DNA from 4 places in the Streptomyces sp. NPDC104309 genome. Region 3 is predicted to be linked to each of the others. Evidence: riboswitches for the same ligand, from Rfam matches in the RefSeq annotation. Region 3 holds a riboswitch; each other region holds the start of a gene.
The links. Region 3 has a riboswitch for cyclic di-AMP ahead of ACZ68L_RS24500 (M23 family metallopeptidase). Riboswitches for the same ligand answer to the same signal wherever they lie in the genome.

Region 1 (3,325 bases), on a different contig from region 3:
CCCGGTGGAGCTGGCGACCTGGCGGTTCGCCACCGATCCGCTGACGCTCGGCGGGCAGGACATCGCGGCCGGCGACCCCGTGCTCGTCGTACTCGCCGCCGCCGACCGCGATCCGGAACGCTTCGAGAACCCCGACACGCTCGACCTCGCACGGCGTGACAATCAGCACCTCGGATACGGGCACGGCATCCACTACTGCCTGGGAGCGCCACTCGCCCGGCTGGAGGGACAGACCGCGCTCGCCACGCTCCTGAGGCGCCTTCCGGACCTGCGACTTGCGGTGGAACCTACCGATTTGCGGTGGCGTGGCGGACTCATCATGCGTGGACTGCGCACCCTGCCCGTGGAGTTCGCGCCGGGGGTCGCGACGACACAAGATGACACTCTGTCAACTCTGTGACTTTCACGTGATCTGCGCTGCATCGACTTGTGACACGCGTTCGAGTCCCGCTAGGTTCACCGTTCGACTCACCAGTCACTCGTCAGTCACACGGAAGGCAACCCCATGGGCTCCGCGAACGGCAGACACCGTCGCCCTCGTCAGGCACCCGCCATCGTCGTCGCCGCGGGCGTGACCGGCTCGGCCATCGCCATCCCGCTGCTCGGCGCGGCCGGTGCGCACGCGGCCGACGCCACGACCTGGGACCGGGTGGCCGAGTGCGAGAGCGGCGGCATGTGGAGCGCCGACCTCGGCAACGGCTCCTACGGCGGTCTGCAGTTCTCGCCGGAGACCTGGAAGGCGTACGGCGGCGAGTCGTACGCCCCGCGTGCCGACCTCGCCAGCCGCGTGCAGCAGATCGCCGTGGCCCAGAAGGTCCTGGCCGACAAGGGGCCGAAGGCGTGGCCCAGCTGTGCGGTCATCTCCGGTCTCGCGACGGACGGAACGCTGCCGGGTGTCGACCCGGGGGTCACGGACTCCGCCGGGACGGCGGACGGTGTGGAGCCGGCTGACGGCGCGTCGGCGACCCCGTCCGATGCCGCCGCGCCCTCGGGCGCCGCCCACAAGCCGACGGGCAAGCCGACGGGCAAGAAGGCGGACAAGAAGGCGGACAAGGCGGTCCCCTCCGCGAAGCCTTCGGCCACCGAGTCGGCCGCCCCGTCCACGGGTCCGTCCTCCAAGGCATCCGATTCGCCCCGTACATCCGACTCGTCCAGCGGTACGCATGGCAAGCATCGCGGCGCTCCGGCCCCCGAGGAGAGCCGGGACGTGGACGGCGGCCTCGACCGCGAGTCGGGCCGCCATGCCTCCCGTGGCGGCGGCGACGCGCGCGACGCGGGCGCGCCGGTCGCCGACGGCGCGTACACCGTCCGTTCCGGCGACAACCTCTGGGCGATTGCTGATGCACAGAAGGTTCCCGGCGGCTGGCCCGCGCTCTATGAGGCCAACAAGGGGACGGTCGGCTCCGACCCGGACCTCATCCTTCCTGGCCAGAGCCTCCGTCTCGATGTGAAGGCCGACTGAGGACAGTCTGAAAATCGGCTAATAGAGCCTCAAGAACCGGGGTAGTTCAGGGACCTATGTCCACTTATGCGTAAGTGAGACATGGGTCTCTTTACGTCAACTGGCGTGTCGCGCTCGGGGGGCCCTTCCGTAGCGCCTCCCACCTGCGGAAACGATGGTTCCTCAGATGCAAGTAAGGGCTGATTGTCCGATGTGTCCATCTTTGAATGTGGGGGTTGCCTATGTTTACGGTCGGAACCGCTCGCACCGCGGGCCCCGTCGACCGTCACGCCGAATCCTGCCGTCGGTCGAAGGGAACAGACGCGTAAAGCGCCGTAGGCAGGAGCGGGGGACCCAGGTAAGCGCCGGCCCGATCGCCGAAAGACGGTCAGGGACGGCTTGGGGTGAAGTCGCGTGCTAGGACGTGCGACCGGGCAACTCACTTGGCCCGAACCCGACAGCTCACCTCGTAGGCGTCGGTGAGGAGAAGTTCCATGCTGCTTTCCAGCAAGGGCAAGCACCGCCGCCCGTCCAAGGCCGTTCGTATCGCCACGCTCGCCGGTGTCGCCGGTACCGCCGTCGTCGTTCCGCTGATGGGCGCGACCGGTGCCTCCGCCGCCTCCGTCGCCACCTGGGACGCTGTCGCTCAGTGCGAGTCCGGTGGCAACTGGTCCATCAACACCGGCAACGGCTACTACGGCGGTCTGCAGTTCTCGCAGTCCAGCTGGGCCGCCGCCGGCGGTACGCAGTACGCCTCCCGTGCCGACCTGGCCACCAAGGCCCAGCAGATCGCCACCGCCGAGAAGCTCCTCGCCATGCAGGGCCCGGGTGCCTGGGGCTGCGCCGGCGCCGGCAACCTGCGCAACGACGGTGTGAACCCGGGCGTCGACACCGGCTCCTCCTCGAAGACCAACTCCGGCGCCACGCAGCAGCAGAGCGCCCCCGCCGCGCCCGAGCGGCCGACCCAGCAGGCCCAGCCGAAGAAGGCCGAGCGCACCGAGGCCCCCGCCACCAACCGCTCGGACCGCTCCGCCGCCCCGCAGGCCGAGGCGAAGAAGACCGTCACCACCCCGACCGGCGAGAAGGTCAAGAAGGGCGACGGCGAGTACAAGGTCGTCTCCGGCGACTCCCTGAGCAAGATCGCCGCCGACCACGAGGTCAAGGGCGGCTGGCAGCGGCTGTTCGAGCTGAACAAGGACATCGTCAAGGACGCCGACCTGATCTACCCGGGTCAGCAGCTGCACCTGACGAAGTAGTCCGGGATCTCTCCTCCCTGAGCACCCCGGCCCGGCGCGCGTTCCCCCGTACGCGCCGGGCCGGGGTTTCCGTGTGACCCCTGCTTCCGCGAGGTGCGTCACCTCTCTGTGTGCGGCAGCTCCGTCCCGGCGGAGTGTGCGGCAGCTCCGTCCCTGCGGGGCGCGTCGCCTCCGTATCGCGTCCGTACGGGCCGGTGCCGGACCGCGCGAGGCGGGCTCCGGGATGGCCCCATCGGTGCGTGATCGTTCAACTTCTGTAGTTACTGGCCAGTAAAATTCTGGCCGTTCGCCCCGTAATGCTCGCTCTTGGGTCCTTTTTCGTCCCAGGGGACGGGCGGTAGTCCGACTGAGCGGGCCGGGCCGGTTAGGCTCTTGTCGCAAGGCCAAAGTGACCCTGCACAACCAGTGTCATATCCCAGAAGGAGATGCCTCGTGCCGTCCATCGACGTCGTCGTAGCCCGGGAAATCCTCGACTCCCGGGGGAACCCCACGGTCGAGGTCGAGGTCGGCCTCGACGACGGCAGCACGGGCCGTGCTGCCGTGCCGTCCGGCGCCTCCACCGGTGCGTTCGAGGCCATTGAGCTTCGCGACGGTGACCCCAACCGCTACCAGGGCAAGGGCGTGGAGA
Region 2 (3,325 bases), on a different contig from region 3:
GTGGTTGGTGTCCTGGTACTCGTCGACCAGGACGTGCCGGAAGCGGCGGCGGTAGTGCTCGGCGACATCGGGGAACGCCTGCAGCAGGTGGACCGTCGTCATGATGATGTCGTCGAAGTCCAGCGCGTTGGCCTCGCGCAGCCGGGACTGGTACATCGCGTAGGCCTGGGCGAGGGTCTTCTCGAAACCGTCCGCGGCCTGACCGGCGAAGGTCTCCTCGTCGATCAGTTCGTTCTTCAGGTTGGAGACCTTGGCGGTGAACGACTTCGGCGGGAAGCGCTTGGGGTCGAGGTCGAGATCACGGCAGACCAGGGCCATCAGCCGCTTGGAGTCGGCGGCGTCGTAGATCGAGAACGACGAGGTGAAGCCGAGCTTCTTCGACTCGCGGCGCAGGATGCGTACGCACGCGCTGTGGAAGGTCATGACCCACATGGCGTGGGCACGCGGTCCGACGAGCTGCTCGACGCGCTCCTTCATCTCGCCCGCGGCCTTGTTGGTGAAGGTGATCGCCAGGATCTGGCCGGGGTGCACTCCGCGCTCGGCGAGGAGGTGGGCGATCCGGTGGGTCAGCACCCGGGTCTTGCCGGAGCCCGCCCCGGCGACGATGAGCAGCGGGGAGCCGGCGTGGACCACCGCGGCGCGCTGTTCGGTGTTCAGCCCGTCGAGGAGCGCCGCGGAGTCGATGACGGGGCGGTGCGCGCCGTCACGGTAGTACGCGTCCCTGGGCGGCGCGGGCCCGTCGAAGACGCCCGCGAAGAGGTCCTCCGGCACCGCTTCGGGTGCGGAGTCCTCGGGGGGTGGCGGGGGCTCTTCCTCCGAGTGCTGGAGGCCGGCCAGGAAGCTGTCGTCAAAGAGGCTGCTCATCGCTTGTCGAGTCTAGGCCGCCGCACCGACACGTGGCTGCCGCATGGCGAACCGCACCCGACCACCGGGCACACAAAGAGACCGGACACCCACGCCCCGTAAGGAATTCCGGGCCTCGACCGGCCCCGTCGCCCCCGCCCCGCGAAGGTCACGAAAATGTATCGGGCATATCGAACATCGACCTTCACAGCAGCACCATGGATTGGCTAGCGTGCTCGACCGGGCGGCCCGTACCCCCTGAGGCGAACCACGCCGAGCGGGCGCCCGCGCCGAATCCGGGCTGTCCTCGCGGACGTTCGGAACCGGGGACCCACACGCACCACCGGGGTGAATCGGTCCGTACCCCCACTCGGACCGTAGGGCAGCCTTCCGTTCCGCCCGAACCCGACAGCTAACCCGGTAGGCGGTCCACGGAAGGAGATGCCGGCCTTGGCGTCGCATCGCAAACCGCGTACCCGGGTGCGCACCACCACACCGGCCGTCGGTCTCACGACGGCCGCGCTGGCGTCCGTGACCCTGCTCTCCACGCAGAGCGCCACGGCGGCGCCCGCTCCGAAGCCCAGCATCGAGGACGTCCAGAAGAAGGTCGACGACCTCTACCGGCAGGCGGGCACCGCGACCCAGCGGTACAACCAGGCGAAGGAGGACTCCGCCGCCCAGCGCGCCGAGGTCGACGCCCTCCTGGAGGACGTGGCGAGGCGCGCCGACAAACTCAACGACGCCCGCAGGACGCTCGGCGCCTACGCCGCCGCGCAGTACCGCACCGGCTCGCTCACGCCGAGCGCCACCTTCTTCCTGGCCGACGACCCGCAGTCGTACTTCGACCAGAGCCAGCTGATGAACCGCATGACGGCTCAGCAGCAGAAGGCGGTCACGGACTTCCGCGCACAGCAGGTCAAGGCCTCGAAGAAGCGCGCCGAGGCGGTGCAGAGCCTGGAGACGCTGACCACGACACAGACCACGCTGCGCACCAGCAAGCAGAACGTCCAGCGGAAGCTGGGCGAGGCGCGCGCGACGCTGTCGAAACTGACCGCCGAGGAGAAGGCGCGGCTCGCGGCGCTGGAGCGGAAGAAGGAGGCGGAGGCCAAGCGCAAGGCGGAGGAACTGGCGCGGCAGCAGGCCGCCGCCAAGGCGGAGGCGGACCGCAAGGCCGAGGAGGCCGCGAGGAAGTCGGGGTCCGGCGGCGGTACGGGGACGGGCGCCGGGACCGGCTCGGACAGCAGCGCCACCACCAAGGCGGAGAAGGTCCTCTCCTTCGCCAGGGCCCAGCTGGGCAAGCCGTACGTCTGGGGCGCGACGGGTCCGTCCTCGTACGACTGCTCCGGACTCACCCAGGCCGCGTGGAAGGCGGCGGGCGTCGACATCCCGCGCACCACCTGGGACCAGGTGAAGATCGGCACCAAGGTCGCCACGGCGGATCTGCGTCCGGGTGACCTCGTCTTCTTCTACGACGACATCAGCCACGTCGGCATCTACAAGGGCGACGGAATGATGATCCACGCGCCGAAGCCGGGGGCGAATGTGCGCGAGGAGTCGATCTACTACATGCCGATCTACGGCAGCGTGCGGCCGGCGTAGCGGCCCGCTCCCCGGCGGCCGGCGCGTGGGCCCGCCCCGCGCGGCGGCCGGGCCGGGCATTGTCCTGGCCGGGCACCGTCCCGGCCGCGATCCGCAGACCTCGTACCGCGGCCCTCAGAGCTCAGGGCCCGGACGACGGCCCCCGGCTGCCGGACGCCGGGCCGCGGTCCTCCTCAGGCCTTCGGGCCCTCAGGTCCAGAGCGTGGCGATGAAGATGTTGGCGAGCGTCAGCCCGCCCACCGCCGCGAAGGCGCCCTTGTCGACCTTCTCCTCGTCCCGCTTGATGTAGACGAGCGCGAGGACGACGACCAGGAGCAGCAGCTTGACCCCGATCTTTATGTTGTTCACGTGGTGGTCGTCGGCCTCGTTGAGCCCGACCAGCGCGACCCCGGTGACCAGCATCGTCAGCGCGCCGTGCAGCATCGCCGGGACGAACCGGGCCGCGCCCGCGCCCATCGCCTTCATCTGGGTCAGGAAGCCGCCCAGCAGTGAGGCGATACCGATGATGTGCAGTGCGACGAAGGCATGAATGAGTACGTCCATGAGGCCGCAGCCTAGCCCCGCCCATATCACCACTCCGCAGGCAGGTACGGCTTCCTGGCGCTTCACTCGTGTCTGCACCAATTGCCTGACTCTGTTGTCATTTTTCCGATCAGACAGAGACAGTGCCACGCCAAATTCGGGCAATAAGCGTCATTACGACTCTTCCCCGTGCGCCGGGTTTAGCGTCCCTGACCAGGTGACCGTCTTCACCGCCGCTCCGCCCCGGACGGCACGCCGGTCACCCCGCCGGAGATCCGGCGGCGGGCCGCTCAGCCATGGGTGGCCCGCCTCCGGATCCCGGGCGGGCCCGCCGGTAGTCCCCGTCGGGCAGTCGCCAGGA
Region 3 (3,325 bases):
ATGGCTCCGTGCTCCGCCCAGGAATCCACCGGGCGGGCCGGCTGATCGACCACGTACATCCAGGCGATCTTGTGCCGCAGCTGAGTGAGTGTCGCGATCAGGCTGGAACTGCCCGAGGCCTGCACCAACGTCTCGTGGAACCAGCCGCCCAGTGAGCGCAGGTCCTCCCCCTCGCCCCGCCCGGCCCGCTCCCGACCGAGCCTGACCAGACCGCGCAGCACCTTGAGATGCGCCTCGGTGCGGCGTTGCGCGGCGCGCGCGACACCCAGCGGCTCCAGCAGCGCCCGGACCTCCAGGAGGTCGGCGGCCTCCTGCTCGGTGGGCTCGGCGACACAGGCGCCCGCGTGCCGGCGGGTGACCACGAACCCCTCGGACTCCAGGGTCCGCAACGCTTCCCGCACCGGGACACGGGAGACCCCGTAACGGCGCGCCAGCAACTCCTCGGTGAGCCGGCTGCCGCGTGCGAAGACACCGGAGACGATGTCGTCACGGATTGCCGTGCATACCGAATGCGCCGGAATGCGCATGTCCGAACCTCCGCCTTAATCCCCGCGAAACGCAGCCGACCGACGCCTGTTCTGCGACTCTATTGCAATGCGGCCACATTTCCGATGCCAGGTGGAAATTCATGAATATCTTTTGGCCACAGAACGGTTCGGGGAGCAGGTACCGCGGGCGGGTGCGGAGGCCGGGCACGACGAAGGCCCCGGCGCGACGCCGGGGCCTTCGAAGGGGTGCTGCTGACAGGCCCCGGTCAGACGTTGACGCCGTGGGCGCGCAGGTACGCGACGGGGTCCATGTCAGAGCCGTACGAGGGCGTGGTCCGGGCCTCGAAGTGGAGGTGCGGCCCGGTGGAGTTGCCGGTCGAGCCGGAGAGGCCGATCCGCTGACCGGCACCGACGCTCTGGCCGACAAAGACGCCGATCGAGGAGAGGTGGCCGTACTGCGTGTACGTACCGTCCGTCATCCGGAGCACGATGTTGTTGCCGTACGCACCGCCCCAGCCGGCCTCGACAACTGTTCCTGCACCGACGGCGACGACGGAGCTGCCGGACGCGGCGTGGAAGTCGATGCCCGAGTGACTGCCGGAGGACCAGAGCGAGCCGCTGGACTTGTAGCCGGTGGTGACGTACGAGCCGGCGACCGGGAGCTGGTAGGCGCCCAGACGGGTGCGCTCGGCGGACCGGGCGGCACGCACCTTCTCGGCACGCGCCTCGGCCGCACGCTCCGCCACGGCCTTCGCCTCCGCGGCCTTCTTCTTGGCCTCGGCCTTGCGCCGGGCCTCCGCCTCAGCCTTGGCCGCGACATCGGCCTGACGCTTCTGCTCGTCGGCCTGGGCGGCGACCTGGTCGGCGAGTGCACCCTCGATGGCGATGATCTGGTTCAGACCGGTCTCGCTGACGGAGGGAGTCCCGGCGTCCGCGGCGAGGGCCGGCGAGGCCATGCCGCCGATGACTCCGGTGGTCGCCAGAGCCGCGGTGCCGGCGATCTTCGCGCTCCTGCGGGTCAGTCGGCTCGGGGCGCGATGCTTCCCGGTGGCACGGGTGAAAGCCATGGAGTGGCTGATCCTTTCCTTCCTTCTCGCCTACCGGGTTAGCTGACGGGTTCGGAGCAGGAAGGTCTCCTACGGACGCCCCGGCCTCACCGAGGATCAGGCATCCGATTCACCCCAGGGACTGCGTGGGTCCCCGGCTCCCCAGGCTCGCGCCTGACGGGGACTCGGCGATGACTGTCCGGTACGTCACGGTTGCGGCATACGAGTGGCGGACAGCCCAGCCGACGCTAAGCGGCGCCACTTTCATTCACCAAACGGACAGGCCGTTTTGTAGCGCATCCCACAGGGCAGACAGGCAACCACCCCACCAGAACGGACAAAAGGGAGACCCTGGCGAGATGTGACGCACAAGGACCTCCCTTCTGTTCCGGTATGCACACCTACGGCGAATCGGTGGACCTACCGGTGCGACCGGCACTCAGCCGGTGCGACCTGCTCTGCCGGATGCTCCGCTGCACCGACCCGCACATGGCCAGGAGCCCCGCCGGTGCCCGATCGAACGTGACAGTCAGCCGGCGATCTGTCACACGCGACCGGGCAGCCGGCCAGTCGGCGCCCGCACCCGCGCCGGGTCGGTCGTCCGGCATCCGGCATCCGGCATCCGCGACGGGGTACGACGACGGTCAGCCGGCGACCACCGACACCTCTCCGATGCCCAGCGCGCGGACCGGCTCCTCGATCCGCGCAGCGTCACCGACGAGGACCGTGACGAGCCGGTCTCCCGGGAAGGCGTTGACCACCGCTGCGGTCGCCTCGACCGTGCCGGTCTCCGCGAGCCTGGCGTACAGCTGTGCCTGGTAGTCGTCCGGGAGGTGCTGCTCGACCTGATCGGCGAGAGTGCCCGCGACGGAGGCCGCCGTCTCGAACTTCAGCGGTGCGACGCCCACGAGATTCTGCACGGCCGTCTCGCGCTCTTGATCGGTCAGTCCATCGGCCGCCAGGGTCCGCAGGACCGTCCACAGGTCCTCCAGCGCCGGTCCGGTGGACTCCGTGTCCACCGAGCCGCTGATGGCGAGCATCGCGGCGCCGGTCGCGCCCGAGGCGGAGTCCGGGGCCGACGACCGCAGCACCTGGGCGAAGGCCCGCACGCCGTAGGTGTAGCCCTTCTCCTCGCGCAGCACACGGTCCAGCCGGGAGGTGAGCGTGCCGCCCAGGCAGTACGTGCCCAGCACCTGGGCCGGCCACACGCTGTCGTGCCGGTCGGCGCCGATCCGGCCGATCAGCAGCTGCGTCTGCACCGCGCCGGGACGGTCGACGATCACCACTCGGCCGGTGTCGTCGGCGGTGATCGGCGGGGCCGGACGGGGCTCGGCGGCGTCGCCCGACCAATCGCCGAGGGTGTCGGCGAGCAGGGCGTCGAGATCGATGCCGGTGAGGTCGCCGACGACCACGGCGGTCGCCGTGGACGGCCTGACATGGGCGTCGAAGAAGGCACGCACGGCCGCCGAGTCGATCCGCTCCACCGTCTCCTCGGTGCCCTGGCGCGGGCGCGACATCCGCGCCGTGGCCGGGAAGAGCTCCTTGGAGAGCTGCTTCGCGGCTCGCCGGGCCGGATTGGCCTGCTCGTGCGGGATCTCGTCGAGCCGGTTGCGCACCAGCCGTTCGATCTCGCTGTCGGCGAAGGCGGGCGACCGCAGCGCCTCGGCGACCAGCGCGAGCGCCTTGGCCAGCCGGGAGGCCGGGACCTCCAGGGAGACCCGGACTCCGGGGTGGTCCGCGTGCGCGTCGAGAGTGGCGCCGCAGCGCTCCAGTTCGGCGGCGAACTCCTCG
Region 4 (3,325 bases), on a different contig from region 3:
GCCGTATCGGGGTCCGGGAGCTGGTCCGCGAGAAGTACCGCGAACCGGTCCGCCCAGCCGACGAAGGTCCCGTCCGGGCCGGGGTCGCCGACTCCCTCGGTGAAGCTGTCGCCAATCGCCGCGTACGACCCGATGACACCATGTCGGTTGATGACGCCACGTTGATTTCTTCTCGAATCGTCTGCCACAAACGCTTATCCTGCACCGTCGAATGTGACCTACGCGACCGTAATAAGGGGTTGACGGGTGGTGAGATAGACCACCCGGTCAGGTTTTGGTAAAGGGGGAATAAGCAGAAGGGGCGGTGCGCCACCGCGCACCGCCCCTTCTGTGTGGCTCGGGTCATGCCTTGTCGTTCAACTGCCCGGCAGTTCGGCTCAGACGTAGATGCCGTGCGACGCCAGGAAGGCGATCGGGTCGATGTCCGAACCGTACGCCGGGCCCGTGCGGACCTCGAAGTGCAGGTGCGGTCCGGTGGCGTTGCCGGTGGCGCCCGAGAGGCCGATCTGCTGACCGGTGCTCACGGACTGGCCCGCCGAGACGGAGATCGAGGACAGGTGGCCGTACTGCGAGTAGTGGCCGTCGGCGTGCTTGATGACGACCTGGTTGCCGTACGCGCCACCCCAGCCGGCGGTGACGACGGTGCCGGAGGTGATGGCCTTCACGCTGGTGCCGGTGAAGACGGGGAAGTCGATCCCGGTGTGGCTGCCGCTGGACCAGTTGGAGCCGGAGGCGCGGTAACCGGTGGTGTGGTTGCCCGGGACCGGGTGGGCGTAGCCGGAGCTGCTGCTCCGGGCGGCCGGGGCGGAGGTCTTGGACTCCGTGACCGTCGAAACCTTGGCCGGGGCGGACTTGGCCGGCGCGGACTTCTCCACGACCGAGGGGGCCTTCGAGGGGAGGGCCGCGCCCGTGCCGACGCCGGTGGACGCGGCGTCGGCCGACGCCTTGCCACCGAGCGTCAGCTTCATGCCCGGGAAGATCAGACCGGGGTTCTCGCCGACGACCTCGCGGTTGTCCTGGTACAGCTTCTGCCAGCCGCCCTCGATCTTGTGCTCGGCGGCGATCTTCGACAGGTAGTCGCCGGAGACGACGGAGTAGGTCGTGGTGGCGGCCTGCTTCTGTGCGACCGGCTGGGCCGGGGCGGCGTGCGCGGCGACGACGGAGGCGGACTGCGTGACGGCGGCCGGGGCGGCCTGCTCCGCGGCGTGGGCACCGGTGGCGCCGAGCAGCGGCAGCGCGATGACGGCGCCACCGGCGCCTGCGGCGGCGACACCACGGGCGATGGTGCTGGACTTCGTACGGCGATGCTTACCCGATATGGGCATGGGGTGTTTCCTCTCCGGCGCCTACGAGGTGAGCTGTCGGGTTCGGGCTGGAGATGCCCGGCCGCGCTGAGCGCGGCTTCACCCCGAGCCGGCCGGATTTCTCCGATCGGCGGCCTACCTGGTTCCCCCGCTCCTGCCACACGATGAGTGGGTGCGAATTCCGGGCGGCGGCAGGATTAGGCGGTCCGACCGGATTGACGGTGACCGTAAGCGAGTCGGGACAGCGAGAACAAGCCTCCGGCTCCGTACCGGAATCCGCGCCAGGAATTCAGCGCGGAATTCCGGTCACACTCCGTGGATTAAGGATCTTGAATTTCCGCGCCGCGCACGGACTGCCCGACCGCTCCGTCAGCACGCACCGTCACGGATATGATCCCGCTCACGAGAAGGCGACCATCTCCCTGACAAACAGAGCCCGTTAGTGCTAAATCGGCTCATTACGGACACCCATGTTCATCGCTCGCGCCGGAGCCTCAGCACCCTCGCGTCCAGATCCCCCTGAAGCCCGGTGTGCAGCCCCTGGTGCAGCAGCACCGAACCGTGGTGCACCACCCCCGTGTCCAGGCAGGCGTACGTCGCCGCGGGGTCGAGCCCGCGCAGCCTGAGGGCCGGGGGCCGCTCCCCGTACCTCTGTGCCTCCAGCCACATCAGGACCACGGCCTCCTCCCCGTGGATGTACTGGACCGCGCTGAGTCCGCCGCGCGGGGCGCGCAGCCGGTACAGGGCGCCGTGCTGCACCACGGACCGGATCTCCTTGTAGAGGTCCACCCAGCCCCGCGCCTCGGCCAGTTCCCCCGCACTCCATTCGGTGAGGTCCCCGCCGACCCCGAGCACACCGGCCATCGCGCTCACGAAGCGGAAGCGCAGCGAGCTGACCCGGTTGTTGAGCTGGACGTTCGGGCTGTCGGTGACCCAGGCGGCCATCACCCGGGCCGGATGGATCTGACCGAAGCCCTCCTGGATGGCGAGGCGGTCGAGCGGGTCGGTGTTGTCGGAGGTCCACACCTGGTCCGTGCGGGACAGAATCCCCAGATCGACCCGGCCGCCGCCGCCCGAGCAGGACTCGAAGGCGACCGAGGGGTGCGCGGCCCGTAGCCGATCGATCAGCGCGTACAGGGCGTGCACATGCTCGACCCAGAGCTTCTGCGGATACTTCTCGCCCGGCCAGCCCGCATCGGTGAAAGAGCGGTTGAAGTCCCATTTCACATAGTCGACGGGCGCACTGGAGAGCAACGTGTCCAATTGCTCGTAGAGATGGTCCCGCACATCGGCGCGGGCCAGATTGAGCACCAGCTGATTACGGAACTCGGTGCGCGCCCGACCGGGGAAGTGCTGCACCCAGTCCGGGTGTGCGCAATAGAGATCGCTGTCGGCATTGACCATTTCCGGCTCGACCCAGATGCCGAACTGCATGCCGAGACCGTGCACTTCGTCGGCGAGCGGCTTCAGCCCGCCGGGGAAGCGGTCCGGATTCGGCGTCCAGTCCCCGAGCCCCGCCCGGTCGCTCGTGCGCCGCCCGAACCACGCGTCGTCCACGACGAACAGCTCGACCCCCATCGCCGCGGCCCGCTCGGCGAGGGCGCGCTGCTGCCCCTGCGTGATGTCGAAGCCGGTCGCCTCCCAGGAGTTGTAGAGCACCGGCCGCAGGCTCTGCGCGTCCGGAATCACATGGGCCAGCTGCCAGACGTGCCAGGCCCGGCTCGCCCCGCCGAACCCCTCCGCGCTCCACAGCCCGGCGAAGACGGGTGTGACGTAGGACTCCCCCGGTCCGAGCAGCAGCAGCCCGGAGTCGTCGTGGCCGGCGCCACCGGTGATCTGCACGAGCCCGTCGGGGAGCCGCTGTACGGAGATCCGCCACGACCCGGACCAGCCGAGCGCACAGCCGTACACCTCCCCGCTCTCCTCGGTCGCCGCACCGTCGGCATCGAGGGCGACCCACGGCAGGTACTGGTGGCCCGTATGGCCGCGCCTGCTGGAGATGACGCTTTCGCCGTACGACA

Region 1: another riboswitch for cyclic di-AMP. It lies ahead of ACZ68L_RS03625 (transglycosylase family protein); the one in region 3 lies ahead of ACZ68L_RS24500 (M23 family metallopeptidase).
Region 2: another riboswitch for cyclic di-AMP. It lies ahead of ACZ68L_RS22465 (C40 family peptidase); the one in region 3 lies ahead of ACZ68L_RS24500 (M23 family metallopeptidase).
Region 4: another riboswitch for cyclic di-AMP. It lies ahead of ACZ68L_RS35085 (M23 family metallopeptidase); the one in region 3 lies ahead of ACZ68L_RS24500 (M23 family metallopeptidase).

Annotation. Positions count from the first base shown of each region.
Region 1 covers NZ_JBVJMV010000002.1:405,822-409,146, forward strand. Annotated here, with positions in the region: gene ACZ68L_RS03615 (cytochrome P450 family protein) at 1-400, shown strand, start outside; gene ACZ68L_RS03620 (transglycosylase family protein) at 506-1,462, shown strand; cyclic di-AMP (ydaO/yuaA leader) riboswitch at 1,763-1,932, shown strand; gene ACZ68L_RS03625 (transglycosylase family protein) at 1,936-2,697, shown strand; gene eno (phosphopyruvate hydratase) at 3,130-3,325, shown strand, end outside.
Region 2 covers NZ_JBVJMV010000015.1:29,759-33,083, forward strand. Annotated here, with positions in the region: gene pcrA (DNA helicase PcrA) at 1-864, opposite strand, end outside; cyclic di-AMP (ydaO/yuaA leader) riboswitch at 1,122-1,286, shown strand; gene ACZ68L_RS22465 (C40 family peptidase) at 1,285-2,442, shown strand; gene ACZ68L_RS22470 (hypothetical protein) at 2,632-2,985, opposite strand.
Region 3 covers NZ_JBVJMV010000017.1:53,048-56,372, forward strand. Annotated here, with positions in the region: gene ACZ68L_RS24495 (GntR family transcriptional regulator) at 1-527, opposite strand, end outside; gene ACZ68L_RS24500 (M23 family metallopeptidase) at 755-1,555, opposite strand; cyclic di-AMP (ydaO/yuaA leader) riboswitch at 1,569-1,735, opposite strand; gene ACZ68L_RS24505 (M16 family metallopeptidase) at 2,179-3,325, opposite strand, start outside.
Region 4 covers NZ_JBVJMV010000035.1:73,449-76,773, forward strand. Annotated here, with positions in the region: gene ACZ68L_RS35080 (SGNH/GDSL hydrolase family protein) at 1-188, opposite strand, end outside; gene ACZ68L_RS35085 (M23 family metallopeptidase) at 378-1,325, opposite strand; cyclic di-AMP (ydaO/yuaA leader) riboswitch at 1,329-1,489, opposite strand; gene ACZ68L_RS35090 (alpha-galactosidase) at 1,779-3,325, opposite strand, start outside.